DNA from 3 places in the Pseudomonas sp. PP3 genome. Region 2 is predicted to be linked to each of the others. Evidence: predicted binding sites of a transcription regulator. Region 2 holds the regulator's gene; each other region holds the start of a gene.
What was found. Region 2 encodes FliA, which starts transcription of late flagellar genes. Its sites were predicted from a motif close to CTAAAGTTTNNNNNNNNNNNGCCGNTAA; they were not measured.

Region 1: a site for FliA is predicted at 6,925-6,952, ahead of KHO07_RS06525 (methyl-accepting chemotaxis protein). Genes of this name have one in related genera too.
Region 3: a site for FliA is predicted at 6,272-6,299, ahead of KHO07_RS27055 (methyl-accepting chemotaxis protein). Genes of this name have one in related genera too.

What each region holds. Positions count from the first base shown of each region.
Region 1 covers NZ_HG995459.1:1,404,787-1,414,984, reverse strand. The annotation lists gene KHO07_RS06560 (XRE family transcriptional regulator) at 1-91, shown strand, start outside; gene KHO07_RS06555 (MBL fold metallo-hydrolase) at 139-1,197, opposite strand; gene KHO07_RS06550 (TetR/AcrR family transcriptional regulator) at 1,404-2,018, shown strand; gene KHO07_RS06545 (DUF1003 domain-containing protein) at 2,128-2,661, shown strand; gene KHO07_RS06540 (DUF2025 family protein) at 2,944-3,270, opposite strand; gene KHO07_RS06535 (glycerophosphodiester phosphodiesterase) at 3,489-4,616, shown strand; gene KHO07_RS06530 (PepSY domain-containing protein) at 4,782-5,087, shown strand; gene KHO07_RS06525 (methyl-accepting chemotaxis protein) at 5,186-6,811, opposite strand; gene KHO07_RS06520 (transporter) at 7,084-8,106, shown strand; gene KHO07_RS06515 (LysR family transcriptional regulator) at 8,120-9,016, opposite strand; gene KHO07_RS06510 (SDR family oxidoreductase) at 9,138-9,896, shown strand; gene KHO07_RS06505 (multidrug/biocide efflux PACE transporter) at 9,948-10,198, opposite strand, start outside.
Region 2 covers NZ_HG995459.1:1,640,494-1,650,691, forward strand. The annotation lists gene flhB (flagellar biosynthesis protein FlhB) at 1-628, shown strand, start outside; gene KHO07_RS07610 (RHS repeat-associated core domain-containing protein) at 625-1,692, opposite strand; gene KHO07_RS07615 (RHS repeat-associated core domain-containing protein) at 2,022-3,134, opposite strand; gene flhA (flagellar biosynthesis protein FlhA) at 3,495-5,624, shown strand; gene flhF (flagellar biosynthesis protein FlhF) at 5,636-6,961, shown strand; gene fleN (flagellar synthesis regulator FleN) at 7,078-7,908, shown strand; gene fliA (RNA polymerase sigma factor FliA) at 7,905-8,645, shown strand; gene KHO07_RS07640 (chemotaxis response regulator CheY) at 8,812-9,183, shown strand; gene KHO07_RS07645 (protein phosphatase CheZ) at 9,203-9,991, shown strand; gene KHO07_RS07650 (chemotaxis protein CheA) at 10,046-10,198, shown strand, end outside.
Region 3 covers NZ_HG995459.1:5,970,440-5,980,637, forward strand. The annotation lists gene ubiE (bifunctional demethylmenaquinone methyltransferase/2-methoxy-6-polyprenyl-1,4-benzoquinol methylase UbiE) at 74-844, shown strand; gene KHO07_RS27015 (SCP2 domain-containing protein) at 844-1,467, shown strand; gene ubiB (ubiquinone biosynthesis regulatory protein kinase UbiB) at 1,464-3,068, shown strand; gene hisI (phosphoribosyl-AMP cyclohydrolase) at 3,237-3,638, shown strand; gene KHO07_RS27030 (phosphoribosyl-ATP diphosphatase) at 3,631-3,963, shown strand; gene KHO07_RS27035 (twin-arginine translocase TatA/TatE family subunit) at 3,989-4,267, shown strand; gene tatB (Sec-independent protein translocase protein TatB) at 4,278-4,733, shown strand; gene tatC (twin-arginine translocase subunit TatC) at 4,730-5,524, shown strand; gene KHO07_RS27050 (16S rRNA (uracil(1498)-N(3))-methyltransferase) at 5,521-6,228, shown strand; gene KHO07_RS27055 (methyl-accepting chemotaxis protein) at 6,340-8,256, shown strand; gene mdoH (glucans biosynthesis glucosyltransferase MdoH) at 8,350-10,198, opposite strand, start outside.

The sequences.
Region 1 (10,198 bases), 240 kb from region 2:
CTTCCCAGGGTTCGCGCCGGGGCGCGGGATGAATTTGAGAGGTTCTACGCCTAACCCGGTGGGGCGGGCGGATTTTGCGATGGTTGAATAAGAACTTTGCTCGGGCCGCTTAACAGTAAGCGGCCCGATTGAAGTGCATCACGCGCTCTGCACAGTCACCTGCTCACTTTCCCCTTCCACCGCCAACCACCACGCTTCCCCGCGTTGCGGATGCATCAGGTTGAACGCCTCGCCCATCTGCGGCGTGGTGATTGAAACGCTGCGCTCCCAGGCCAGGGCGAGAATGCGGTCGAAGGGTTCGTACCAGGCGTGCATCGACAGGTCGAAGGTGCCGTTGTGAATCGGTAGCAGCCAGCGGCCCTTGAGGTCGATGTGGGCTTGCAGGGTTTGTTCCGGTTGCATGTGCACGTGGGGCCACTCGACGTTGTAGGCGCCGGTTTCCATGAGGGTCAGGTCGAACGGGCCGTACTGTTCGCCGATGTGTTTGAAACCGTCGAAGTAGCCGCTGTCGCCGCTGAAGAAGATGCGGGTGGCGTCGTCGATCATCACCCATGAGGCCCAGAGGGTGCTGTTACCGTCGAACAGGCCGCGACCGGAAAAGTGTTGTGAGGGGGTGGCGATGAAGCGAATGCCGTCGACTTCGGTGTCCTGCCACCAATCCAGTTGCCGGATTTTGCTGGCGTCGATACCCCATTTGATCAGGGTGTCGCCCACGCCCAGCGGGGTGAGGAAGTATTTGGTTTTGTTGGCGAGTTTAAGCACAGCCTGTTGATCAAGGTGGTCGTAGTGATCGTGGGACAGGATCACCGCTTCAATCGGTGGCAATTGTTCCAGGCTGATCGGTGGCTGGTGAAATCGCTTCGGACCGGCCCACTGCACAGGCGAAGCACGTTCGGCGAAGACCGGGTCGGTGATCCAGAATTTGTCGCGCAACTTGAGTAGCACGGTGGAATGGCCGAGGCGATAGACGCTGTGGTTTGGCGCGGCAATCAGCGCCGCCCGGGTCAGGGTTTGCACCGGCACCGGCGTGCTCGGACGGGTGTCGCGGGGCTTGTGGAAGATCACGTTCCACAAGATGCGCAGGGTTTTGCGAAAGCCTTCGCGCTGGAAGGGTGCATGGTTGAGGTATTGCCCTTCTGTCTGACGGGACGCTTCAGATGCGGCAACGATGTCCGCGGAGGAAGTGGTATTGGCCATGACTGAATGACTCCAGAAAAACCGCAAGAAACCGGTTGTTCAAGGTGGGACGATAAATGGCCAAGGCACGCACGCATCAGCCGGATGGTTCTCTTTATCACTGGGCAGGATTAACAAAACATTACACTGCACAGTGTAGTTCCAAGGTTGCATCAAAGCCGATCGCAAGTAAACTACCGAGTGTAATTTCCTGCCGAAGCTAATTTATGACAGCTCCACAGCGCCTCACCGACCGCAAACGCGAAGCCATCATCCAGGCGGCGATTGCCGAGTTCCGTGCCCACGGTTTCGACATCACCAGCATGGACAAGATCGCCGCCACTGCCGGTGTGTCGAAGCGCACGGTGTATAACCACTTCCCTAGCAAGGAAGAGTTGTTCGCCGAAATCCTCAATCAATTATGGGCTCGCGTCACCGCAGAGCTGGAAACACCCTATCGAGCTGATCAACCGCTGCGAGAGCAACTGCGCCAGCAATTGATGGCAAAAATGCAGGTGCTGGCCGATGACAATTTTCTCGACCTGGCACGCGTGGCCATTGCGGCAACCATCCATTCCCCGGAGCGCGCGCAGAATATGGTGGCCCGCATGGGTGAACGCGAGGAAGGCCTGACTGTGTGGATTCGTGCGGCCCAGGCCGATGGTCGCTTGAAAGCCGTCGATCCCGCGTTTGCTGCGCAACAGGTCCAGGGTCTGCTCAAATCCTTCGCGTTCTGGCCGCAGGTTTCCATGGGGTTACCGGGCTTGTCGGCAGACATGCAGAACAATGTCGTGGAGTCGGCGCTCGATATGTTCCTGGCCTGCCACCTGTTGCAAAAATGACAATGTGTCTCCCGTTGGACGGCTGCTGATCAATCAGCGCAATGTGTTTCAGAATGAAACTGAGGTCGGGGTTATAGTGATCCAAGCCCAGCCGCCAGCAGAGATCACCATGACCACCACCAAAGCCAAACCAGCCTCCCCCGTCGATCATCTGCGCTTCCATCGCCCCCACGCCCACTTGGCGCCGACCTTTGGCAATGACAAGTTCGCCCTGCGTGCCGAGGCCTTTGCGCGGTTCTTTGGTACGCCGACTTTTCTCGGTGCACAGACACTGATCGTCGCGGTCTGGATCTGCCTCAACATCTCCGGTGTGACCCACTTCGATGCGTATCCCTTCATTTTGCTCAACCTGGCGTTCAGCCTGCAGGCAGCTTATGCCGCACCGTTGATTCTGCTGGCCCAGACCCGTCAGGCAGCACGCGATAAGGCGCAGTCCGAGGCCGATGCCCAGCATCGTGAAGCACTGGCGACTGCCAACAGTGAGCGGCAGGCAGAGGCGGCGAAGAACACCGCACAACTGATGGAGTTACTCGAACAAAACACTCGCCTGACTCAGATGACCAAAGAACTGAGCGAACGCATCGAAAACCTGACCTCGGAAATGCATGAGCACGTGTTGAACGCGGCGCCAACAAAAGGCTGAGCTGTTTAGGCGGCGAACGAACTTGCTCCGGACAGCGATCCGACGCTGGCGTGTGAAGCGGCTCCAAAAAATGGGACTGCTGCGCAGTCCAGCGGGAGCAAGCTCCCTCGCCACAGGTAAAGTGTTTGTTCTTAAGTGGACAGCATTACGCCTGTTTACGGCAGCTTCAACGACCGCCCCAACTCATCAAATACACCGACCGCGCCGTATTACGCGGTGATGTTCACCTCGCTGCGCACCGTCGCTGCTCAGGGGTATGCCGCAGCGGCTGAACGCATGGCTTTAGCCCCGCACCACACTTCGCAGCGCCGAAATCTCCGGCACGTCTGGCCGGTTCATGTACACCCGCAACGGTTCGGTGATGTTGATCCGGTCGTCGATGTTCTGGTCCAGCAGCAGCTGAATCAGCTCGCGCTTGAGGGTCATGGTTTGCTCGGGGCCGAGGGCCCAGACGAATTCGCTGGTGGGAATGATGCCGTCGTCCGCCACGTCCATGCCGAAAGAGTCTTCGCTGAAGCGCACGATGTAGTGGCCGGTCTTGCGGTTGAGGCCGACGAAGCCTTTGAGTTGGTCGGCGGCCTGGCAGATGAGCTGGGATGTGATGCGCATGGTAAACCTCACAAGGGTGATCGATGGTTTACACACAGGGCGGGCGATGACGGGTTCCCTCTGCCGGGGAAATTGCGGCCAAGCGTACTGCAAACGAGCGCACAAAAGCGCTGACGAATATCAGCTTTAAACACGTTTATGTCGGTCTCGCGATAGCGTTGGCAACGCTCAGTTGTTAAAAGGGACGTCTTTGAACCTATCGCGAAAGGATCTCGAGCATGCCTGCAACCTTCACCAAAAGCGCCTTGCTGCTGAGTCTGTTACTCGGCCTCGGTCAGGCCCACGCCGCGAGCGAGCCCGGCCCCACTGCGCTGGCCGCACGCTCGGGCATCCCGCATCCGGCGGTGATCGCCCACCGTGGCGCCTCGTTCGATGCACCGGAATCCACCGTTGCTGCGTACAAACTGGCCCGGGACCTCGGCGCCGATTACCTGGAGCTGGACCTGCAACGCAGCAAGGATGGCGTGCTGTTCGCCCTGCACGACGACAACCTGCAACGCACCACCGATGTCGCCAGTAAATTCCCGGAGCGCAAGGACAGCCCCGCCAATGCGTTCACCATGGCCGAACTGAAAACCCTGGATGCCGGCAGTTGGTTCAACACGGCTTACCCGGAGCGCGCGCGTCCTTCCTACGCGGGCCTGAAAATTCTGACCCTCGATGAGATCATCGACATTGCCCAGGGCAACCCGCTGCACAAGCCAGGCCTGTACATCGAAACCAAGGAGCCAAAGCAGTTTCCCGGCATCGAGCGCGACCTCAAGGACAAACTCCATGACCGTGGCTGGCTAAGCCCGGCCGGATCGAAACTGGCGAAGAGCGAGTTGGCGGTCGGCCAGGGCAAAGGCAAGGTGATCCTGCAAACCTTCGAGAAGAGCAGCCTCGAACTCCTGCAAAAAGAAATGCCGCAAGTACCGAAAATCCTCCTGCTGTGGGTGGGCGAAGGCAGCATCGAGCCGAAATCCAACGTGACGTTTGCCGAATCCGGCGAGAAGGACAAAGCCGCTTTTTACGCCAAACAGACGCCGAAGGACAAAGCCGAATTCCAGCGCTGGGTCGACTACGCCAAGGCCCAGGGCGCGATCGGTACCGGCCCTTCCGCTGCGCTGACCAAGGGCGGCGATCAGAGTTACTCGGACCTGGTGCAACCGTGGATGAACCAGTACACCCACGATCAGGGCCTGCTGGTGCACGTCTATACCATCGACGATGCGGTGGATTTTCAGAAGGTCATGGACGCTGGGGTCGACGGCATCTTTACCAACCGCGCCAGCGAGCTGTTGAAGTTCTATAAACGTCCGGCAGCGGCGAGTGTTGATCAGGTGTTGAAGAATAATGGGTATTAATGGGCGTCTGACACAGCACTGAGTCGACCCAATCGCGAGCAGGCTCGCTCCCACAGGTTTTGCATTGCCCTGGCGAATGTCGAGGCAAAGGGAATTTTAAGGGTGGATTAAGTTACAAAAGCTAATCTGATCCCACTTAAACAGCTCACCCAAGGAAAGAAGCTCATGAAAACTTTGACTGCCCTGTTCACCGCTGCCGCTCTGACACTCACCGCTGGTTTGGCCCAGGCTGATGTGCCTGTCGACCAGATTCCTCAGTTGGTCAAGGATGGCAAGATCAAGCCACTGGAAGAACTGAACCAGATCGTTCTGAAGCTGCATCCGGGTGCCACGATCACCGACAGTGACCTCGACAACCACTTCAACGGTTACGAGTACGAAGTCGAATTGCGCGACGCGAAAAACGTTGAATGGGACGTGGATTTGAACGCCGCTACCGGCGAAGTCTTGAAGAACAAAAAAGACGACTGATACACGCAGCAAAAAACCGCACGATTCAACGATCGTGCGGCTTTTTTGCGTCTGGGTTCTAGATCGCGCAAAAGCCAATCGGTACCCAGGCGTTTTCGTCAGGCGCTCAGACGCGCCGTCACCTCGTTCAATTCTCCCGACAAACCGTGCAAGTTGTTGCTCGCCGCTTCCGTGCGCTGCACGTTGTCCAGGTTGGTGCTGGCGATGCTGGTGATTTCGGTGAGGTTGCGCGAAATGTCTTCGGCCACCGAAGTCTGCTCTTCGGCGGCGGTGGCGATCTGGCGGTTCATGTCACGGATGGCTTCCACGGCGAGGGTGATGCGTTCAAGCATGGCGCCGGCCTGGGTGACTTGCTCGACGCTCTCATCGCTGCGCGCCTGACCGCTTTCAATCGCCTGCGCCGCATCGATCGCGCCGGTCTGCACGGTTTGAATGATCTGGTTGATCTCGATGATCGACGCCGCCGTGCGCTGGGCCAGGCTGCGAACTTCGTCGGCCACCACCGCAAAACCGCGCCCGGCTTCACCGGCGCGTGCCGCTTCGATGGCGGCGTTGAGCGCTAGCAGGTTGGTCTGTTCGGCGATGCCGCGAATCACTTCCAGCACCTTGCCAATGCGCCCGCTGTCGGTTTCCAGTTGGCGGATGACCGTGGCGGTGTTGGCGATTTCGCCACGCATTTGCGTGATGGTGTGGATAGTGCCCTGCATGACTTTTTCGCCCTGCTGCGCGGACTGATCGGCATCGTCTGCCGCGCGCGCCGCATCGGCCGCGTGGCGGGCGACTTCCTGGGCGGTGGCGGACATTTCGTTCATCGCCGTGGCCACCTGATCGGTGCGGTTGAATTGCTCGTTGGTGCCACCGGCCATCAAGGTGGCGATCGAATTCAGTTCACCGCTGGCGCTGTCCAGGTCTGACGCACTGCGCTGCAAACGGCTGAAGGTTTCAGCGAGGAAGTCACGCAGGGTGTTGGCGGCCATCGCCAGTTTGCCCAGTTCGTCCTGGCGATGGCTGGCGACACGCTGGGCGAAGCGGCCCTGGCTGAGTTGCGCGACGTATTCGATCAGTTGGCGAATCGGCTCGACCAGGTTGCGGTTGATCAGCCACAGGCTCAGCAGCCCGATCAACAGCCCTGAGGCGAGCATGACGATCAGCCCCAGCAGCACGGTGCGATCGGCACTGGCACTGATCAGCGTCGATTGCTCGGCTCCCTGCTTGCGCAGTTCGCTGACCAGTCCACTCATCTGCTCGCTGGTCGCACGGTCGACGCCTTTGACAGCGGCATCCCCCGCCGCCGGATCGCCACCGGCCGCCACGAAAGCATCACGGCCCTTCCGGTAAGCGGCGCCCAACTGTCGATGTTCGTCACGCAGCCGTTCGATGCGGGACTTGAGTGACGGTTCGATGCCCTTTTGCCCTGCCAGTTCGCCGAGGATGTTTTGCACATCGCGTTGACGGTCTTCGAACTGCGACCAGTACTTGTTCAGGTCCGCCGGTTGCTTGCCGCGCAGCAGGACGTTTTTCCACTCCTGCACCTGCACCTTGAATTGCAGGTTGGCTTCGTCGATCAATTGCGAAGTGTGCAATGGCCCTTCGATCAGGCTGGCGTAGCGTTGAACGCCGCTGGAGAGGAAATGAAAGCAAGCCAGGGCGATCAACAACATCGCCAACAGGCTACCGCTCAACAAGGCAAGAATTTGCGCTCTCAGGGACTTTTGCAAAAACATCGGAAGGTACTCATGGCAGGAATGAGACACGCCCCGGTAGGCGTGAAAGGTGTCCGGACATCCCTGTCCACGACCTTGGCGTTTGGCCGAGGGCGCGCAACTTAACCCATGCGTAATCGGCGTGCCAGAGCGGTTCTTGAGTCAAATCCGACCACCGGCAGAGCAATCGTTTGCGCTACACAATTGTCACAAAATCGTCATCCAGCCTTGCGATGATGCGGCTCACGTGAACCTGTAAAACCCGCGACAGGCGCCTCTCTTTGCGAGCTCTCATGAACCACAGCATTGATCAAAGCCATCGCGATCCGGATCTGTTCGGCCTGCTTTACGGTTTCAGTTTTCGCCCCGGCGAGCGCGGCCAGGAAATCGACTCGGCCAGGGCTTTGCGCTGCCTGCAGCAACCGGAAGACGACGAGCAGTTTCTCTGGCTGCACCTGAACCTCGCCCACGCCGCGTGCGAGCGCTGGATGAAAAACCATCTGGAGTTGCCCGACGAGTTTTTCGAAGCCTTGCATGAAGGTTCTCGGTCGACGCGCATCGAGCATGTCGACTCGGCGTTGCTGGCGGTGGTCAACGACGTGGTGTTCAACCTCAGCAGCATGGTCTCGTCGGATGTCTCGACGTTGTGGGTGTGCGCGCGCAGTCGGTTGATCATCAGCGCGCGCCTGCAACCGCTGCATTCGGTGGACAAGTTGCGTTCCTCGGTGAAGGCCGGCGAGTGCTTTCGTTCGCCACTGGAATTGCTGGTGCATTTGCTGCGCGACCAGGGTGAAGTGCTGACGCAGATCGTGCGCAAGACCAGCCAGAGTGTCGATCAGATCGAGGATGAATTGCTCTCCTCGCGCCTGTCGACCAACCGTGCCGAACTGGGCGCCAACCGACGGGTGCTGGTGCGCCTGCAACGCTTGCTGGCACTGGAACCGGGGTCGCTGCTGCGCCTGCTCAATCGCCCGCCGCCGTGGTTGCAAAAGGAAGACGTCAAGGAGCTGCGCAAATCCACCGAGGAGTTCGCGCTGATCATCAACGACCTGACGGCGCTCGGTGAGCGCATCAAGCTGCTGCAGGAAGAAATCGCCGCCAACCTCAACGAGCAGAGCAACCGCACGCTGTTCACCCTGACGGTGGTGACCGTGCTGGCGTTGCCGATCAACATCATTGCCGGTTTTTTCGGCATGAACGTGGGCGGGGTGCCGCTATCCCAGGATCCGGAAGGGTTCTGGATTCTGGTGGCGCTGGTGGCGACGTTTACCGTGATTGCCGGGCGTTGGGCGTTTCGTAAGCGCCAGGATTATTGAACGTTCCCGCAGCTTATGAGGCTGACTGAACCACTTGCCCCAACCAATCCATGAACGCCCTCACCCGCAACGGCAAATGCCGCTGGCGGGCGTAGAGCAGTGACACCTCCATGGACGGCGCGTTGAACTGCGGCAACACCTCGACCAATTCCCCGCCCAGCAGATGTTTGCGCATGCCCATTCGCGGCGCCTGGATCAGACCAAAACCACCCAGGCACGCCGACTCATAGGCGTCGGTGCTGTTGACCGTGATGCTGCCGGCCATCGGCAGCCGCTGCACCTTGCCATCGACCTCATAGACAAAACCTTCCGAACGCGCGCCCAGCACGCCCACGTAATGCACCAGCCGATGCTGCGCCAGATCTTCCAGCGTCTGCGGCATGCCGTAGCGCTGCACATACCCGGGGCTGGCGCAGTTGACCATGGCGAAGTCGCACAGATGCCGCGCAACCACCGATTGATCCGGTTGCGCCCCCACCCGCACCACACAATCGAAACCCTCACCGAGCAGGTCTACCCGCCGGTCGGTGCTGCTGATTTCCAGCTCAAGCAGCGGGTGACGCGCCGTGAACTCCGGCAGGCGCGGCATCACCACGCGCCGGGCCAGAATGTTCGGCATATCGACCCGAATGCGCCCCACCAAGGTGGCTTCGTCCTGACGGAACAGGCCTTCGATTTCATCCATGTGCGACAGCAGGTCCTTGCTGCGCTCGTACAGCACCAAACCGTCCTGGGTCGCCTGGACCTTGCGCGTGGTGCGCTGCAACAGGCGCGTACCCAGCAAGGCTTCCAGTGCCTGCACATGCTCGGACACCGTCGATCGGGGCAGACCCAGGCTTTCCCCGGCGAGGGTGAAACTCGACATCTCGCTGACCCGGACGAAGGTGCGCAGCAGTTCCAGCTTGTTCATGGGCCTGACCTTTATTGTTCGACTAAACCGACCAGTGATTCCGGTTTGCGCATATTTATCACTCTGTAGCGGATAAATAAACTTCCTCACACCCACTGTCCACTGCACTTGAGGAAGTCCCATGACCCGTAAAATCGCACTCATCACCGGCGCCAGCCGTGGCCTTGGCAAGAACGCTGCCTTGCATCTGGTCGCCCAGGGCGTCGACATCATCGGCACCTACAACAGCCGCGCCGATGAGGCCCAGGCGTTGGTCGCCGAAATTGAAAGCCTCGGTGGCCGTGCGGCCATGCTGCAACTCGACGTCGGCAAGAGTGAGCAGTTCGCCGCGTTCGCCACTCAACTGGCGACTGTCTTGCGCGACCAGTTCGACCGCGAGCACTTCGACTTCCTGATCAACAACGCGGGGATCGGCATGCATGCGAATTTCGTCGACACCACCGTCGAACAGTTCGACCTGCTGGTGAATATCCATTTCAAGGGGCCGTTTTTCCTCACGCAAACACTGCTGCCATTGCTCAATGACGGCGGACGCATCATCAATATTTCCAGCGGTCTGGCTCGTTTCAGTCTGCCGGGCTACGGCGCCTATGCAGCGATGAAAGGTGCGATGGAAGTGCTGACGCGTTACCAGGCCAAGGAGCTGGGTGCACGCAACATCAGCGTGAATATCCTTGCCCCCGGTGCGATCGAAACCGATTTCGGTGGCGGCGCCGTGCGTGATAACGCCGAGGTGAACAAGATGGTGGCGGGCAACACGGCGTTGGGTCGCGCCGGTCGGCCTGACGATATTGGCGCCGCGATTGCCTTGCTGGTCGCACCGGGGAGCCAGTGGATTAACGGGCAGCGAATTGAAGCGTCGGGCGGGATGTTCTTGTAAGTCGCTGCCAGCACAACCCTGTGGAGAGGGAGCTTGCTCCCTCTCCACACCTCAACAAACCACCCGGTTCAACAGCACCCGCTCGCGCACCACGTCATACGCCCAGTGATAAACGTAGGTGTACGGCAGGAAAAACAGCAGCACCCCGATATCCAGCAGGAACGCTTGCCACAGGCTGACGTTCAGCCACCACGCAATCAACGGCACGCCAAGGGCAACCAGTCCGCCTTCGAACAACATCGCGTGCACCACACGGACCCAGGCGTTGTGGGCAATGGCGAAACGCTTGAGCACCCGGTCGA
Region 2 (10,198 bases):
CTTATTGCGCATCGCCCATGAGCCGCTGGATCGGGCAATCATCCACAGCCTGCAAGTGGTCGGTTGGAGCTCCCTGTGGATGGCCTGCGGGTTGATCATCATCGCGGCGGTCGACGTGCCGATCCAGCTGTGGGAAAGCATCAAGAAGCTGAAAATGACCAAGCAGGAAGTGCGCGACGAGCACAAGGATCAGGAAGGTCGGCCTGAGGTTAAACAACGCATTCGCCAGCTCCAGCGTGAAATGTCCCAGCGGCGGATGATGGCGGCGATCCCCGACGCCGACGTGGTCATCACCAACCCGACCCACTACGCCGTAGCCCTCAAGTACGACCCGGACAAAAGCGGTGCGCCGATGCTGATCGCCAAGGGCAGCGACTTCCTGGCGCTGAAGATTCGAGAGATTGCGGCGGCCAACGAGATCCTGTTGCTGGAATCGCCGGCCTTGGCGCGGTCGATTTACTACTCGACGGAACTTGAGCAGGAAATTCCGGGCGGTTTGTATCTGGCGGTGGCGCAGGTGCTGGCGTACGTCTACCAGATTCGCCAATACCGCGCGGGCAAAGGCAAGCGGCCGGAGCCGCTTAAGGATGATTTGCCGATTCCGCCGGATTTGCGGCGGGATACTTAATCATCGAAGTTCGGATCCAGGGCATCCTCTAGTTCTCTATTCATTCTTTCGAACGTCCTCAGCAGCTCCTTCGCTTTCGTATTTACTTCGGAGGATTGCTGACGAATCTGACGCAATTGTTGAATGCCAGTTGTTGGTCGCGCATTTTTCCATTGGTTGACTACGCCAGAGGCGTTCACTTCTGGCTGTAGGGTTCTCTGGGGGGCTGATCGATTGATGGTGCTCCCAGTCGGAGATGAGTTGACGACGTCAATGGAATTTAGGGTTGGTAGAGGTGCGGAGAATGCGTCTGATGCGGACTGAGGCGGGGGGGTGGGAGTATCAACGAAATAAGCTGGATGTCGTGCAGATTGGGATGCCCCGACTGGTCGAGCAATAACTGTTTTTGAAGGCGCACCGCTTACAGTTCCTTGAACTCCAGGAGTAGCGCGGGAATAGAGAGCTGGTGGAGAAAGGGGGGGCGCTCGAGTTGGTAAGATGTTCGTGGGAGGCGCTCCGTTCGGGGTGGCATCGAACAGTTTCACTAGTTTCCCTACACCTCCTACATGTCCAGTTGGATCTGCCTGATTCACTGGATCGCCCAAGCAATACACATACGAGTTCAATCCACCTTTACCAAATGGACTCCAACTGTCCGGACTATTAAACCGCATCAATACCGGATTAAACGCCCGATACCCATTCCCCAACAAATAATGCCCGGTCACAGAGTCTGGCCGTTCCCCGTTGAAGCCCAGCAGGCTGAGCAAGCCACTGAGCGCTGAGCGATGGCCGTAAGGCGAATAGGCGATAGGTTGTGGTTGCTGGTCATTCTTGAGCGTTTGCAATACTGTTCGTTGCTGGTCCGTGGCGAGCAGTGTGGTGTCGACTGCATCGCCTTCCCGTTGTTGTTGGGCCAAGAGCAGATCTTCGTGCTGGATGATCGATACCTTTGTCTCACTCTGAATTTCAGTCGCCAGGCGTTTTTGGCAGTAAAAGCGCTGGCGCACTCCTCCCTCGGGCAGTGTATGGCTTGTCAGCTGATCCAGTGGGTCGTAGCCCAAGGTTGTTTTTTTGGATGCCATTTGCTCACTCCGGATTCGCGAAGAATGAGAGCTTGAGTGTCTGCGCAAATAGCGGGGATGGGTACTATCAGAACTGATAGGAAGGAGTGGTTAACTGCAGTTCCGGATAGGCGAACGGCGTGGGGGCGAGTCTGCTCGCGATAGTGGTGGGTCAGCCAATATGGTCGTTTAATGTACTGCCGCCATCGCGAGCAAGCTCGCTCCTACAAGGGAGTTGGCACAAAAATAAATATTGTTTTCAGTAGTACCGCGCGGGCAAAGGAAAGCGGCCGGAGCCGCTTAAAGATGATTTGCCGGTTCCGCCGGATTTGCGGTGGGATTCCTGATCTCTATTCTTCGAAGTGATCACCTCTAATTTTTTTTATTTTTGCAATGATGCTTTCGTGATCTGGGTGACGCGCGCTTTGCATCTTTCGAAGGTATTTTAGAGCTAATAATTGCCTGTGCGATCTTTCTATTGGATCAAGGTTGGACAGGTTGGAGCCGCCAGCAGTAAAGTCAAGGCGATTCCAATTGAGTCGGAATTGATCTTTTGTGGTCGTTTTTCGGTCTTCGATGGACTCAAGCATTGATTTGTAGCGATTAGAGTTAGTGTTTCGAATTGAGGGGGAGGGCTCTAGCAAGTGTTCGGGGTCCAAGAAGCTGTAGTCCGGGTTTCTACGGTGGGAGTCGTAAAGTTTTTCTGTTATGTGTCTTTGACCGGTAATTTCGTCTAGCTGCTGTAATTGATCAATCGCGCTATATGCCTGGTCGATCGATACGCCTTTTTTTATCTGGAATCCCTGGCGAAATTTTCCGGCATAACGAGTTCCGCCGTCATAAGCCATGCCGCTTCTCCTTGAGGTTTTCTTTATGGCGCGTCTGGCTAATATTTTAAGTCTAGATATAGGGAATATTATCGATCGTGCGGCTTGACCACTTCGATCTGACTTGTTTGTCGGATCCCCTAAGCAATATGCATATGAATTAATGCCCCCTTTTCCGTACGGACTCCAACTATCCGGAGTATTAAATCGCATCAACACCGGATTAAACGCGCGATACCCATTCCCCAATAAATAACACCCGGTCACCGGGTCTGGCCGTTCGCCGTTGAAGCCCAACAGGCTGAGCTGGACGCTGAATACCGGGCGATGACCGTAGGGTGAGTAGGCGATGGGGCGCGGCAGAACGCCCTTCTTGAGGGTGTGCAGAACGGAGCGTTGCAGGTCGGTCACCAGCAACGTGGTATCGAGTACATCGCCCTCTCGTTGCTGCTCAGCCATTAACAAGTCGTCGTGCTGAATGATCGAATGCGTCGTCGCACCGTGAATTTCGGTCGCCAGGCGGCTTTTGCAGTAGAAACGCTGATGTGCCGGTGTATCAGGCTGTGTCTGGTGGACCAGTCGATCCAGTGGGTCGTAGCGATATTGGCAAAGCAGGTTTGTGGGTGGGGAGGTCATTGGCTCACTCCGCAGGCGAAAGGATTGAGAGCTGAGTATCTGCGCAGGTGCCGAGGTTGAGTACTAGCAGAACTGATAGGTGGCCTGAGAGATTCGCTGGCAGTGTCGGCCTCTTCGCGAGCAGGCTCGCTCCCGCTTTTTATCTCTGTTGTGCGGAGAATATGTGGCCAGCACAAATCTCCTGTTGGAGCGAGCCGGCTCCGGGCGGCGTTCCGACAAAAGCGCCCGTGCCGATGCCACACATTTCAGTTAAAACAGCCCATCCCGAAAACCCGGCAAAAGTTGGAAGGCTTCTTGCAATAGCCGCCCCGAGCCTGCTTCAGGCGTCAAAAGTTTGCTTCAAAGGAACGGGGAATACCGGTGGATCGCTCTCAGTTAATCAACAGTGCCCGCACGAACATGGCAGACCTCAGTCGAGGCAATCTGGGCGTGCCGCTGTTGCTGCTGGTTATGTTGGCAATGATGATGTTGCCCATTCCGCCGTTCCTGCTCGATGTGTTCTTCACCTTCAACATTGCCTTGTCCATCGTCGTGCTGCTGGTTTGCGTCTACGCCTTGCGGCCGCTGGATTTCGCGGTGTTCCCGACCATTCTGCTGGTGGCGACGCTGTTGCGACTGGCGCTGAACGTGGCTTCGACGCGGGTGGTGATGCTCCACGGTCAGGACGGCCACGCCGCTGCCGGTAAGGTGATCCAGGCCTTCGGTGAGGTGGTGATCGGCGGTAACTACGTGGTTGGTATCGTGGTGTTCGCGATTTTGATGATCATCAACTTCGTCGTGGTGACCAAGGGTGCCGGGCGGATTTCCGAGGTGAGCGCGCGCTTCACCCTCGATGCGATGCCCGGCAAACAGATGGCCATCGACGCTGATCTCAACGCTGGCCTGATCGACCAGAACCAGGCCAAGGCTCGTCGTACGGAAGTGGCCCAGGAGGCCGAGTTCTATGGCTCCATGGACGGTGCCAGCAAATTCGTGCGCGGTGACGCCATCGCCGGTTTGCTGATTCTGTTCATCAACCTGATCGGCGGCATGGCTGTCGGTATCTTCCAGCACAACATGACGTTCGCTGACGCCGGCAAGGTCTACGCCTTGCTGACCATCGGTGACGGTTTGGTGGCGCAATTGCCATCACTGCTGTTGTCTACCGCTGCCGCGATCATGGTGACCCGTGCTTCCGGTTCCGAAGACATGGGCAAGCAGATCAACCGCCAGATGTTCGCCTCGCCCAAAGCGCTGGCGGTCTCCGCTGGTTTGATGGCGGTGATGGGCCTGGTGCCCGGCATGCCGCATTTCTCGTTCCTGAGCATGGCGGCGCTGGCGGCGGGTGGCGCGTACCTGTTCTGGCGCAAGCAGAACATCGTCAAGGTCCAGGCCCTGCAAGAGGTCAAGCGTCAACAAGAGTTGCTGCCATCGCCGGCCCGCGCCCAGGAAACCAAGGAGTTGGGCTGGGATGACGTGACGCCGATCGACATGATCGGCCTGGAAGTCGGCTACCGCCTGATTCCATTGGTGGACCGCAACCAAGGGGGGCAATTGCTGGCGCGGATCAAGGGGGTGCGCAAGAAGCTGTCCCAGGATCTGGGCTTCCTGATGCCCACCGTGCACATCCGCGACAACCTCGACCTGGCGCCCAGCGCCTATCGCCTGACCCTGATGGGGGTGATCCTGGCCGAGGCTGATATCTACCCGGATCGCGAACTGGCAATCAACCCGGGACAGGTCTACGGCACACTCAACGGCATTACCGCCAAAGATCCGGCTTTCGGCCTGGAGGCGGTCTGGATCGAAATCAGTCAGCGCGCCCAGGCACAATCCCTTGGCTATACAGTGGTCGATGCCAGTACAGTGGTGGCCACGCACTTGAACCAGATTCTGTACAAGCACTCCAGCGAGCTTATCGGGCACGAAGAAGTGCAACAATTGATGCAATTGCTGGCAAAAAACTCGCCGAAACTGGCTGAAGAGCTGGTGCCGGGTGTGTTGTCGCTGTCGCAACTGCTCAAGGTTCTGCAAGCGCTGCTGGCCGAACAGGTGCCGGTGCGTGACATACGCAGCATTGCCGAAGCCATCGCTAACAATGCTTCCAAGAGTCAAGATACCGCCGCATTGGTGGCCGCTGTGCGCGTCGGCGTAAGCCGCGCAATCGTGCAAAGCATTGTAGGCACTGACTCCGAGCTGCCAGTGATCACCCTGGAGCCAAGGTTGGAACAAATATTGCTCAATAGTCTGCAGAAGGCAGGACAAGGCTCGGAAGAGGGCGTTCTGCTGGAGCCAAGCATGGCTGAAAAGCTGCAACGCTCGCTGATCGATGCAGCGCAGCGCCAGGAGATGCAAGGTCAACCGGTGATTCTGCTGGTGGCCGGTCCGGTCCGCGCGATGCTCTCGCGATTTGGCCGACTGGCAGTCCCGGGTTTGCACGTGTTGGCTTATCAGGAAATCCCTGACAACAAGCAAGTGACCATCGTTGCGACAGTAGGGCCCAACGGCTGAGGTAGTGGTTTATGCAAGTTAAGCGTTTTTTCGCCGCCGATATGCGTCAGGCCATGAAACTGGTTCGTGATGAGCTGGGCGCTGATGCGGCCATCATTGGCAACCGCCGCATTGCCGGTGGTGTCGAGCTGACGGCTGCCCTGGATTACAAGCTGTCGGCGCTGGCGCCACGCGTGCCGAACATGGAGCTCGAAGACGAGCTGCGCAAGACCCAGTCGCGCATCGTCACCGCCCAGGCCGAGTTGAGCCTGCGCAGCGACGGCGAAAGCGACAACGCCACCAATCGCCAATTGTTCGCCGGTTTGCCGCTCACCGCAGCCGAGCCGCTGATCGAGCCGACCTACGCCGAGCCTCGTCGCCCTGCGCCAGCTCCGGCTCCGGCGGCCGCGATGGATTCCCGGGTATTTGACTCGATGCGTTTCGAGCTCAACAGCCTGCGCGAGCTGATGGAAGTACAGCTGGGCTCCCTGGCGTGGAATCAGCTGCAAGGCAGCAGCCCGGGCCAGGCCAACCTCTGGCGTCGTCTGCAACGTATCGGTTTGTCCGGGCCGTTGTCTCGCGACCTGCTGGCGCTGATCACCGACATTCAAGAACCCCGTCAGGCCTGGCGCATGTTGCTGGCGCACCTGGCGCGGATGATCGCCACGCCGGAAATCGAGCCGCTGGAAGAGGGCGGGGTGATTGCCATGGTCGGCCCTGCCGGCATGGGCAAGACCACCACCCTGGCCAAACTGGCTGCCCGTTACGTGCTCAAGTACGGCGCGCAGAATATCGCGCTGGTGAGCATGGACAGCTACCGCATCGGTGCCCAGGAGCAGCTCAAGACCCTCGGTCGGATTCTCAATGTGCCGGTGACCCACGTTGATCCGGGGCAATCGCTGGTGCAAGCGCTGGAACCCCTGCTGCGCAAGCGCGTGGTGCTGATCGATACCGCCGGCCTTCAGGCCAGCGATCCGGCTCTGCGCATGCAGCTCGAAAGCCTGGCCGGACGAGGCATAAAATCAAAAAATTATCTGGTCCTGGCAACCACCAGCCAGAAACAGGTTCTAACCGCCGCTTATCACAGTTACAAGCGCTGCGGGCTTGCTGGCTGCATCCTGACTAAACTGGATGAAACGGCAAGTCTGGGCGAAGTGCTGAGCCTGGCCATCAGCCATGAATTACCGGTGGCCTACCTGACTGATGGCCCGCGGATTCCGGATGATTTGCATCTGCCGCGTCGTCATCAACTGGTCAGCCGCGCCGTCAGCGTGCAAATGCAGGAAGAACCCAGCGAAGAAGCCATGGCTGACATGTTCGCTGATATCTACCACAGCCCCACCAAACAGGTAGGCTGAGGTAACAATGAATAGTTTTTGTACCTACATCGATGGTCTGCCATGCATTGTTCGGTTTACGAACGCGCAGCCAGTAATGTGGCCTCCGTCTATGCAAGACAAGGTAAAGAAATAACATGGGCAGCATGCATCCCGTACAGGTGATCGCGGTGACCGGCGGCAAAGGTGGCGTCGGGAAAACTAACGTGTCAGTGAACTTGTCCCTGGCTTTGGCTGAACTTGGCCGGCGCGTCATGTTGCTGGACGCCGACCTGGGGCTGGCGAACGTCGACGTTCTGTTGGGCCTGACACCCAAACGTACCCTGGCCGACGTGATCGAAGGTCGCTGCGAGCTGCGCGACGTCCTGTTGCAGGGCCCGGGCGGCATCCGCATCGTTCCCGCCGCGTCCGGCACCCAGAGCATGGTTCACTTGAGCCCGGCGCAACATGCCGGCCTGATCCAGGCCTTCAGCGACATCGGCGACAACCTCGACGTGCTGGTGATTGACACCGCTGCGGGTATCGGTGACTCGGTAGTCAGTTTTGTCCGTGCGGCCCAGGAAGTGTTGCTGGTGGTCTGCGACGAGCCGACCTCGATCACCGACGCTTATGCGTTGATCAAACTGCTTAACCGCGACTACGGCATGAACCGCTTCCGCGTCCTGGCCAACATGGCCCAGAGCCCGCAGGAAGGGCGCAACCTGTTCGCCAAGTTGACCAAAGTCACGGATCGCTTCCTCGACGTCGCCCTGCAATACGTCGGCGCCGTGCCTTATGACGAAAGCGTGCGCAAGGCCGTGCAAAAACAGCGTGCCGTTTACGAAGCGTTCCCGCGCTCCAAGTGCTCGCTGGCCTTCAAGGCGATCGCGCAGAAGGTCGACACCTGGCCGCTGCCCGCCAACCCGCGCGGGCATCTGGAGTTCTTCGTCGAGCGCCTCGTGCAACAAACGGCAGGACCCGTGCTATGACAGCCAGCGGCTACAACCTCTACAAGAAATCGGCACGCGATGCGCAGTACGAGCTGATCGAGCGTTACGCGCCGCTGGTCAAACGCATTGCCTACCACTTGCTGGCGCGTCTGCCGGCCAGTGTCCAGGTCGAAGACTTGATCCAGGCCGGGATGATTGGCCTGCTGGAAGTTTCGACCAAATACGACGCCAGCAAAGGCGCAAGTTTCGAGACGTACGCGGGCATCCGCATCCGCGGCGCCATGCTCGATGAAGTGCGCAAGGGCGACTGGGCGCCACGCTCGGTCCACCGCAATACCCGCATGGTCAGCGACGCCATCCGCTCGATTGAAGCTAAAACCGGCCGTGACGCTAAAGATCACGAAGTTGCGGCCGAACTCCAATTGAGTCTCGACGATTACTACGGGATTTTGAACGACACCCTGGGCAGCCGTTTATTCAGTTTCGACGATCTGTTGCAGGACGGCGAACACGAAGGGCTGCACGAGGATGGCGCGAGTGCTCACCTCGAGCCGTCACGCGATCTGGAAGATGAACGCTTTCAGGCAGCGCTGGCGGACGCGATTGCCAATTTGCCGGAGCGTGAGCGACTGGTGTTGGCGCTGTACTACGACGAAGAGTTGAATCTCAAGGAAATCGGTGAGGTCCTGGGGGTCAGCGAATCTCGGGTCAGCCAGTTACATAGCCAGTGCGCAGCCCGTTTGCGGGGGCGTTTGGGAGAGTGGCGAGCGCGCTGAAGGCAGTGTGGGGGCACTGCGACGTGGCTGGTGGGGTGATGAACCGCGCCGGTCTCGCTTCGTTGTACTCCAGACAGTCATTGAGTGCTTTGCCAGATTGATTGAAATGGCGCGTCCAGGTGCTGGGCGCGTTTTAGTCTGCTTGGAGGTCGAATTGGACAAGAACATGAAAATCCTCATCGTTGATGACTTCTCAACGATGCGGCGGATCATAAAAAACCTGTTGCGTGACCTTGGGTTCACCAACACGGTCGAGGCCGACGATGGCACTACCGCCATTCCGGTACTCAACAGCGGGAGCATCGACTTTCTGGTGACCGACTGGAACATGCCTGGCATGACCGGTATCGATCTGCTGCGCCACGTGCGTGCCGATGAAAAGCTCAAGCACCTGCCGGTGCTGATGGTGACCGCTGAAGCCAAGCGCGAGCAGATCATCGAAGCGGCCCAGGCCGGTGTAAACGGCTATGTGGTCAAACCCTTCACGGCCCAGGCGTTGAAAGAAAAAATCGAGAAGATTTTCGAACGCATCGGTTGAACTGCGCCACGGGGGAGCTATGGGGCATAACGAATCTTCGCAGGGCGATTTTGAATCGACCCTGAAAAAACACGCCGTCGAACTGGTCGCGAGCCTTGAAAAAGGCAGGTTTGGCGATGCTGTGCAATTGATCCATGAGCTCAACCAGACCCGTGACCGCGGCCTGTATCAGGAAGTGGGCAAGCTCACCCGCGAGCTGCATAGCGCGATCGTCAATTTTCAGATTGCCCCGCACATGCCGCAAGCCGAGGAGGTGTCACAGATCACCGACGCCACCGAGCGTCTGGGCTATGTGGTCAAGCTGACCGAGGCCGCGGCCAACCGCACCATGGACCTGGTGGAAAACGCCACGCCGCTGGTCAACAGCCTGGCCGACGAAGCCCAGGCCTTGAGCACGGATTGGGGGCGGTTCATGCGTCGCGAAGTCGGCGCTGAAGAGTTCCGCGAACTGGCCCGGCGCGTCGACGGGTTCCTGGCACGCAGCAGCACAGACAACCGTGCCGTGTCGGGCAACCTCAACGACATCCTGCTGGCCCAGGATTATCAGGACCTCACAGGTCAAGTGATCAAGCGTGTGACCCAACTGGTCACCGAAGTTGAAAGCAACCTGCTCAAGCTCGTACTCATGGCCAGCCAGGTGGACCGCTTTGCGGGCATCGAACATGACCGTGAAGCGATGCTTGCAGAAAAAGATCCACAAAAACATCTCTCTCAGGGTGAAGGTCCGCAGATTCATGCCGATAAAAGAGAAGACGTTGTGTCCGGTCAGGACGATGTGGACGATTTGTTATCCAGCCTGGGATTTTAGCGTTTTAGAATTTTAGGTTTTTTGGGTTTTTAGACCTGTAGGAGCACACCATTAATGAGCTTCGGCGCCGATGAAGAGATCCTTCAGGATTTCCTGGTTGAGGCCGGCGAGATTCTAGAGCAACTGTCCGAACAGCTGGTCGAGCTGGAAAGCCGACCGGATGATGCGGATTTGCTCAATGCAATTTTTCGCGGTTTCCACACTGTA
Region 3 (10,198 bases), 2.1 Mb from region 2:
ACCTTCAGCCTTGCCAAGACAAAGCATCCCTTGGGGATTAGAATGTCGCGCATTCTCTTTTGGTGACAGCGATATGACTGATCAGCGCAAAGGCAACGATGCCGAACCCACCACACACTTCGGCTTCAAAAACGTTCCGGAAAGCCAGAAAGCGGAAAAAGTCGCTGAGGTTTTCCATTCGGTAGCCGCCAAGTACGACCTGATGAACGACCTTCTGTCGGGCGGCATGCACCGTTTGTGGAAGCGCTTCGCGATCGAACTGTCGGGCGTTCGCACCGGCAACCGCGTGCTCGACATCGCCGGCGGCACCGGTGATTTGACCAAAAAATTCTCGCACCTCGTCGGCCCGACCGGCCAGGTAGTGTTGGCCGACATCAACGAGTCCATGCTCAAGGTCGGTCGTGACCGCCTGCTGGACCTGGGTGTGGCGGGCAACGTCGAGTTCGTCCAGGCCGATGCGGAAAAGCTGCCGTTCCCGGACAGCCATTTCGACTGCGTGACCATCGCCTTCGGCCTGCGCAACGTCACGCACAAGGAAGACGCCCTGCGCTCCATGTTGCGCGTCCTCAAGCCTGGCGGTCGCCTGCTGGTGCTGGAGTTCTCCAAGCCGACCAACGCGCTGATGTCCAAGGCCTATGACGCTTACTCGTTCGCCTTCATGCCGCTGATGGGCAAGCTGATCACCAACGACTCGGAAAGCTATCGCTACCTGGCCGAATCGATCCGCATGCACCCGAATCAGGAAACCCTGAAGTCGATGATGGTCGAGGCCGGTTTCGACCGCGTGACCTATCACAACATGACCGCAGGCATCGTCGCCCTGCACCGCGGCATCAAGCCCTGATGTTGCTCGCCGGCCTGCTCGCCAGCGTTGAACTCGGCCTGAACCGGGTGCTTCGTCTCGACAGCACGGCGCTGCCGCGGCTCGCGCATTTGACCGGCAAAGTGATTGCCGTCGATTGCCGCAGCCCGGCGCTGCAATTGTTCATCCTGCCCAGCGACGAAGGCCTGATGCTCGCGTCCCAGTGGGAAACCGGCGCCGATTGCACCTTGCGTGCACCGGCCTCAAGCCTGTTGAAACTGGCGATGAGCAAGGACAAGACCTCGGTGCTGCACGCCCCGGAAGTCGAACTCGACGGTGACAGCGGCGTACTGCTGGAACTGGCGACGATTCTTCAGGACCTGGAGCTGGACTGGGAGTACGAACTCTCGCGCTGGCTCGGCCCCGTCGCCACGCAACTGGTCGGCGGCCACCTGCGCAGCCGCGCCCGCTGGTATCAGCAAGGATTTGCCAGCCTGGGCCAGAACCTGGGCGAGTACCTGGCCGAAGAATCGCGCACCCTCGTCGGGCAGCGCGAAGCCGAAGCCCGTTTCAGTGAACTGGACCGGATCAAACTTGATCTGGAACGTCTCGAGGCGCGTTTCGAGCGCCTTTCCCGATCCCTCGACCCAAGCGATAACGCATGAAGCTGCTTGCCGTCCGCCGTTTGTTGCGCATCCAGCGCGTCGTGATCCGCTACCGCCTCGATGACCTGCTGTTCGCCCTGCCGCTGCCCTGGTTCTTGCGAGCGCTGCGTTATGCCTTGCCGTGGCGCTGGTTCCCGCGCAAGACCCTGGACCTGAGCCGTGGCGCACGACTGCGCCTGGCCTTGCAGGACCTGGGGCCGATCTTCATCAAGTTCGGACAGATCCTGTCCACCCGCCGCGACCTGCTGCCCGAGGACATCGCTGACGAACTGATGAGGCTGCAAGACCGCGTGCCGCCGTTCGACTCGCAGGTGTCGGTCAAGCTGATCGAAGAACAGCTCGGCAAGAAAATCAGCGAAGTGTTCAGCCGCTTCGACGTCGAACCGCTGGCCTCGGCCTCGGTGGCGCAGGTGCACGCCGCGCAGCTGAAAACCGGTGAAGAAGTCGTGGTCAAAGTCATCCGCCCGGGCCTGAAACCGGTGATTGCCCAGGACCTGGCATGGTTGTTCATCCTTGCCCGCGCCGCCGAAAAGCTCTCGGCCGACGCCCGCCTGTTGCACCCGGTGGACGTGGTTCTGGACTACGAAAAAACCATCTACGACGAACTCGACCTGCTGCGCGAGGCGGCCAACGCCAGCCAGTTGAAGCGCAATTTCGAAGGTTCGCCGCTGCTGTACGTGCCGCAAGTCTATTGGGACTGGTGCCGCCCGAAAGTGTTGGTGATGGAGCGCATCTACGGCATTCAGGTCACCGATCTGGCGACGCTGGCCGACCAGCGCACCGACATGAAAATGCTCGCCGAACGCGGCGTGGAGATCTTCTTCACCCAGGTGTTCCGCGACAGTTTCTTCCACGCCGACATGCACCCGGGCAACATTTTCGTCAGCACCGTGAGCCCGTGGAGCCCGCAATACATCGCGATCGACTGCGGCATCGTCGGCAGCCTGACGCCGGAAGACCAGGATTACCTGGCGCGCAACCTGTTCGCCTTCTTCAAGCGTGACTACCGCCGCGTGGCGCAGTTGCACATCGATTCGGGTTGGGTGCCGGCGGAAACCAAACTCAATGAATTCGAAGCGGCGATCCGAACCGTTTGCGAGCCGATCTTCGAAAAACCGTTAAAAGATATTTCATTTGGCCAAGTGCTGATGCGCCTGTTCCAGACAGCTCGACGCTTCAACATGGAAGTGCAGCCGCAGCTCGTGCTGTTGCAGAAAACCCTGCTGAACATTGAAGGCCTGGGCCGTCAGCTGTACCCGGACCTCGATTTGTGGAACACCGCGCAGCCATTCCTGGAGCGCTGGATGCGCGAAAGGGTCAGCCCCAAAGCCTTGATCGGCAACGTGCAGAGCCAGTTCGAACAGCTACCGCACCTGGCCAACATGGCCCGCGACCTGCTCGAACGCATGTCCCAACCCCACGCCTACGACCCGCCACCACCGTGGCACCGACGTCGCGACGACTGGTTCCTGCGCCTGCTCGGCACGGCGCATCTCGCCGGTGGCGCCATCCTCGCCGCGGGTGGTCCCCTGAACGAACTGGCCTACTGGCCGGCCGGGATCATGATGGCGGTCGGTTTGTATCTGGTCGTTCGTCGATAGCATCAATCTGCTGCAAGTTATAAGCTGCAAGCTTCAAGCGCTGTGGTTAGCACTCATGTTTAATTCACGCCGGTAGCCAGGCGTTGCACAATACGAGAGACCGTTACGCACTGGCTTTTACTTGCGGCTTGAAGCTCGAAGCTTGTAGCTGCTTTTCAGGAACCGAAGATGAAAAACTGGCTGGACGAGATCAAATGGGACGCTGATGGCCTGGTGCCGGCGATTGCCCAGGATCACAAGACCGGGCGCGTCCTGATGATGGCCTGGATGAACCGCGAAGCACTGGAACTGACCGCTGCCGAGAATCGCGCGATCTATTGGTCCCGCTCCCGTGGCAAGCTGTGGCGCAAGGGCGAAGAGTCCGGCCATGTGCAAACCCTGCATGAGATGCGTCTGGATTGCGACGCCGACGTGATCATCCTGATGGTCGAGCAGATCGGCGACATCGCGTGCCATACCGGCCGCCAGAGTTGCTTCTACCGCGTCTATGAGAACGGCGACTGGACCACCGTCGACCCGGTTCTGAAAGATCCGCACGCCATCTATTCCGCAGGACACAAACATGAGTGACACTCTCACCCGACTGGCCGAGGTACTGGAAGAGCGCAAAGGCGCCGCCGCGGACAGTTCGTATGTCGCCAGCCTCTATCACAAGGGCTTGAACAAGATTCTGGAAAAAGTCGGCGAAGAGTCGGTCGAAACCATTATCGCCGCCAAGGACGCCGCCATCAGCGGTGACTGCAGCGATGTGATCTACGAAACCGCCGATCTGTGGTTCCACAGCATGGTCATGCTCGCCCAACTGGGGCAGCATCCTCAGGCTGTACTCGATGAACTGGACCGTCGTTTCGGTCTCTCCGGACACGCCGAGAAAGCCTCGCGCCCGTCCGCCTGAATAACGATTAGAGAGGAGCAGCAACATGGGCATTTTTGACTGGAAACACTGGGTCGTCATTCTGGTTGTTGTCGTACTGGTGTTCGGCACCAAGAAGCTGAAAAACCTCGGCACTGACGTCGGCGAGTCGATCAAGGGCTTTCGCAAAGCCATGAACGATGACGAGAAACCGGCCGATCCGACAGCGACCCCGGCCCAACCGGTTCCACCTGTTCAGCCACAGACCACCCAGTCCGTGAATCAGCCGCACACCATTGACGTGCAGGCGCAGAAAGTCGAAGAGCCGATCCGCAAAGACGTGTGAGCACTGACTAATGTTTGGTATCAGCTTCTCTGAATTGCTGCTCGTCGGCCTCGTCGCCCTGCTGGTGCTGGGTCCCGAGCGCCTGCCGGGCGCAGCGCGCACCGCCGGCCTGTGGGTCGGGCGACTGAAGCGCAGCTTCAATGCGATCAAACAGGAAGTTGAACGTGAGATCGGTGCCGACGAAATTCGCCGGCAACTGCACAACGAACACATCCTGTCGCTTGAGCAGGAGGCGCGGAAGATCTTCTCGCCGACCCAGCAGGAGCCAACACCGGTCGAGCACGTGGGTGAGCAGACGATTCACGCACCCGCCCCTGCCGCCGCGCCAACACCGGCCCCTGCAGTTGCGGCTGTCGAGCCTGCGCCCGTTGTTGCTGCAACCCCTGCGGTTGAACCCGTTACACCTGCGGCTGCGCCCGTTGCGCCGGCCCCTCATGACCCAACACTGCCGCCGCGAGCCCCATGAGCGATCTCCCAGAAAACGACCAGCACATGCCGCTGGTTTCGCACCTCACCGAGTTGCGTACCCGCCTGCTGCGCTGTGTAGCGGCGATCTTCATCATTTTTGCCGGGTTGTTCGCTTTCACCCAGCAGATCTACACCTTCGTCTCGACGCCGTTGCGGGCTTACCTGCCGGCCGGCGCGACAATGATCGCCACAGACGTGTCGTCGCCATTCCTGACGCCGCTGAAGCTGACGATGATGGTGTCGCTGTTCCTGGCGATCCCGGTGATCCTGCATCAGATCTGGGGCTTCATCGCACCCGGCCTGTACAAGCATGAAAAACGCATCGCCGTGCCTTTGCTGGTCTCCAGCATCTTTCTGTTCTATGCCGGCATGGCATTCGCCTACTTCCTGGTGTTCCCGCTGATCTTCAAGTTCTTCGCCGCCGCCACCCCGGCCGGTGTGGAAATGATGACCGACATCACCAGCTACCTCGATTTCGTCATGACGCTGTTCTTCGCCTTCGGCGTGGCGTTCGAGATTCCGGTGGCCGTTGTTTTGCTGGTGTGGATCGGCGTGGTCGACGTCAAATACCTGAAGAAAATCCGTCCGTACGTGATCATCGGCTGCTTCGTGGTCGGCATGATCCTGACCCCTCCGGATATCTTCTCGCAGACCCTGCTGGCCGTACCGATGTGGATGCTGTTTGAAGTCGGCATCCTGTTTGGCAGCCTGATCAGCAAACGTGGCGAACACCCGGACGATCAACCGGCTGACGATCACAACGACCAGCCACCAGCGACCCAAGCGTGAACCTGCTGCTTCTCGAAGAGGCCGATTTCATTGCGGCCGACCGGGTGATCCTGCGTGACCGGCGGTTGACCCACATGCAGGACGTTCACCGCTGTGAGGTCGGCGACAGCATGCGCGTCGGGCGCATCGGCGGACTGATGGGTTCGGCCGAAGTGCTGCGCCTGGATGCCACTGAAGCCGAATTGCGCGTCACTCTCGACCAGCCACCACCGGCCAAGCTGCCACTGACCCTGGTGCTGGCCCTGCCACGCCCCAAAATGCTCCGTAGGGTGTTCCAGACCGTGGCGGCCATGGGTGTGCCACGGATTGTGCTGGTGAACAGCTATCGCGTCGAGAAGAGCTTCTGGCAGACACCGTTCCTGGAGCCGGAAGCAATTCGCGAGCAGCTGATCCTCGGTCTCGAACAGGCGCGGGACAGTGTGCTGCCGGAAGTCGTCATCGAGAAACGCTTCAAACCTTTCGTCGAAGACCGTCTGCCGGCCATTACCGAAGGCACCCTCGGCCTGGTGGGCCACCCGGGCAACTACCCGCCCTGCCCCCGCGCACTGAGCGAACCGGTGACCCTGGCCATCGGCCCCGAGGGCGGCTGGATTCCTTACGAAATCGACCTGCTTGGTAAATCCGGCCTGCAACCGGTGCAACTGGGCGACCGTATCCTGCGCGTCGAAACCGCCGTTACAGCACTGCTGGCACGCCTCTTCTAACCCCGCCACAGGGAAACCTGCCTCCCCGCATATCGGGTCGCCTCTACAGATTTCCACTCACTTGCCGATATACCTCCCATAAAACCAATGCATGGTCCGGGAGAATGCAGCATGTACCAATGGCTGGCCGATAAGCTGGGAAACGTAGGCGTAAACCGCAAGTTGGGCGTCGGCTTCGGTCTCGTGCTGCTGCTGACAATACTGATCACCTTTACCGGCTGGACCGGCCTGAGCGATGTGACCAGTCGTGGCGATAAACTCGGTTTCATATCCGAGATCAACGGGCTGACCAAAGACCTGCGCATCGCCCGCCTGGACTACGAAACGCGTCGCGGCGAGCAAGGCCCCGGCGCCGTCAATGACCTGCTGGGCAAGATCGACACCAGCCTGCAAGCTGCTCGCCAGATGATCGAACAGCCCGCCGACATTGCCATGATCGACCAGCAACTGGCCGCCCTCAGCCAGTACAAGCAAGCCTTCGCCGCCATGACCCAGGCCGGCGCCATGCGTGAAGATGCCCGCAGTAAACTCGGCGCCACGGCTGACAACGCTGTCGCCAAAGTCGCTGAAGTGGAGAAATCCATGCTGCAAGGCGACAGCGTGACAGCCTTCAACAGCGTGATCGAGCTGAGCAAACTGATCCAGCAAGCGCGCTTCCAGGTTCGTGGCTACACCTACAGCGGCAAGAGCGAGGCCGAACAACCCGCTCTCGACGCGATCGACAATGCCCTGAAAAACCTCGAAAGCCTGCCGGCGAAACTGCCGGAAGAACACATCGCCAACTTGCAACAAGCCACCGACTCGCTCAAGGCTTACCGTGCCGCGGTCAGTCAGTACCGTGATTCCCAGGCGGCCAGCGCCGAGGCCCTGAAACGCATGGCGGCTCAAGGCGAGATCCTGCTGCAGACCAGCAACAAACTCACGGCCTCGCAAACGCTTGTGCGCGACACCGATGTGGCACACGCCAAGAACATGCTGATGCTGGCCACCGTCCTGGCACTGATCTTCGGTCTGTTTGCCGCTTGGGCCATCACCCGGCAGATCGTGATTCCGCTGAACCAGACACTCAAGGTCGCCGAGCGCATCGCCGCCGGCGACCTGACCCACAACCTGGCCTCCAAACGTCAGGACGAACTGGGCCAGTTGCAACGCGCCATTCAGAGCATGACCCAGGGTCTGCGCGAACTGATCGGCGGTATCAGCGATGGCGTCACCCAGATCGCCAGCGCCGCCGAAGAGTTGTCGGCGGTCACCGAGCAGACCAGCGCCGGGGTCAACAGCCAGAAGGTCGAGACTGACCAGGTGGCCACCGCCATGAACGAAATGACCGCCACGGTGCAGGAAGTCGCGCGCAACGCCGAGGAAGCCTCCGAGGCCGCCGTTGCCGCTGACCAACAGGCCCGTGAGGGCGACAAGGTGGTGGGCGAAGCCATCGCCCAGATCGAGCGCCTGGCCAAGGAAGTCGGCAACTCCACCGAAGCCATGGGCGAGCTCAAGCGCGAAAGTGACAAGATTGGCAGCGTGCTCGACGTGATCAAGTCCGTGGCGCAGCAAACCAACCTGCTGGCGCTCAACGCCGCCATCGAAGCCGCCCGAGCCGGTGAAGCCGGACGCGGTTTTGCCGTGGTCGCCGACGAAGTCCGCAGCCTGGCCCAGCGCACCCAGAAGTCCACCGAAGAGATCGAAGAACTGATTGTCGGCCTGCAAAACGGCACGCAGCAGGTCGCGACCATCATGGATAACAGCCGCATGCTCACCGACAGCAGCGTCGAACTGACCCGCCGCGCCGGTGGCTCACTGGAAAGCATCACCCGCACGGTGTCAGCGATCCAGGCGATGAACCAGCAGATCGCTGCCGCTGCTGAACAGCAGAGCGCCGTGGCCGAGGAGATCAACCGTAGCGTGCTGAACGTGCGTGACGTATCGGATCAGACCTCGGCAGCCAGTGAAGAGACCGCGGCCTCCAGCGTTGAGCTGGCGCGGTTGGGGACGCATTTGCAGATGCTGGTGGGCAGGTTCAAGGTTTAACTGCGCACACAAAGCAACAGGTCGTTGACCGCTCCCAGGTTCTGCGTGGGAATGATCAGGCCATAAAAAAACCCGCTTTCGCGGGTTTTTTCATTACGCCATCTGAGGCTGCACGCTCAACGGTTTGAGCGGTAACAGCGGTGCGTGGGGGTCGGCCTTCACCGACTTGCGCCACGCGCCCAGCCATTCTGGATGGCCTTCGTTCCAGACCTGCTCATGCAAGCGGGCCAGGGCCACCGGATCACTCAGCAGCTGCACTCGTTCGTTGTTGGTCAAGCCTTCAGGACCGACTTTCATCGCGTGGCGCACCCTCTCGACCCGCAGCCATTCAATCGGCTCGGCCTCGCGGTGACGAGAAGTCGCCAGCGAGCACGCCAGGGCGTTCTGCTGTGGATCGACCACCGCACGGATGAAGCCGTCGTTCAGTGCATGCCAGCGGTTTTCGTGGGTGTACTGGTCGGTGGCCAGCAGGGCCTGCGGCGGATTGTATTCCTCGGGGATCAGGAACAGGCTCTCGTCACGGGACTTGAGGCCCAGGCCGACCCGGCTGGAGATCACCGAGACCGGGATCGACAGCATCAGCGAACCCACGATGGGCACCAGCCACCACAGGAAGCTCGGGTTCAGCCAGATCACCAGCAAGGCCCAGAAGAAGCCCAGCAAGGTTTGCGGACCGTGGCGTTTTACCGCTTCGCTCCATGGCGTGGAGTCGTCGTCACGCTGTGGCGAGTTCCAGGTCGCGGCCCAGCCGAGGAACGCGGCCAGTACGAAACGGGTGTGGAAAATCATCCGCACCGGCGCCAGCAGCATGGAGAACAGCATCTCCAGCAGCATCGACAGCGTCACCTTGAACTTGCCGCCGAACTCTTTCGCGCCCTTGGCCCAGATCAGGATGATGCTCAACAGCTTCGGCAGGAACAACAGCACGATGGTGGTCGAGAACAGCGCGATGGCCTTGTCCGGGTGCCATTGCGGCCACAGCGGATAAAGCTGACGCGGCTCAAGGAAGTACTGCGGTTCCATCAACGTATTGACCGCCAGCAGCGCCGTCGACAACACCAGGAAGAAGAACCACAGCGGCGCCGACAGGTAAGACATCACGCCGGTCAGGAACACCGCACGGTGCACCGGATGCATGCCTTTTACCAGGAACAGGCGGAAGTTCATCAGGTTACCGTGGCACCAGCGACGGTCACGCTTGAGTTCGTCCAGCAGGTTCGGTGGCAGTTCTTCGTAGCTGCCCGGCAGGTCGTAGGCAATCCACACGCCCCAACCGGCACGGCGCATCAGCGCGGCTTCAACGAAGTCGTGGGACAGGATCGCACCGGCGAACGCGCCTTTACCGGGCAACGGCGCCAGGGCGCAGTGCTCGATGAACGGCTTCATGCGAATGATCGCGTTGTGGCCCCAGTAGTGCGATTCGCCCAACTGCCAGAAGTGCAGACCGGCGGTGAACAGCGGACCGTATACACGGGTCGCAAACTGCTGCATGCGCGCATACAGGGTGTCCATGCCCGACGCACGCGGCGCGGTCTGGATGATCCCGGCGTCCGGCGTGGCTTCCATCAAGCGCACCAGACTGGTCAGGCACTCACCGCTCATTACCGAGTCGGCGTCGAGAACGACCATGTACTTGTAGTCACTGCCCCAACGACGGCAGAAGTCGTCGAGGTTGCCGCTTTTACGTTTTACGCGACGGCGACGGCGGCGATAGAAGATCTTGCCGAAACCACCGGCTTCGCGGCAGACGTCCAGCCAGGCTTGCTGTTCAGCGACGCAGATGTCGGCGTCGTTACTGTCGCTGAGGACGAAGAAGTCAAAACGGTCCAGATCACCCGTGGCTGCAACCGACTCGAAGGTCGCCCGCAGACCGGCGAATACACGCGGCACGTCTTCGTTGCAGATCGGCATCACCAGCGCGGTGCGCGCATCTTTCGGAATC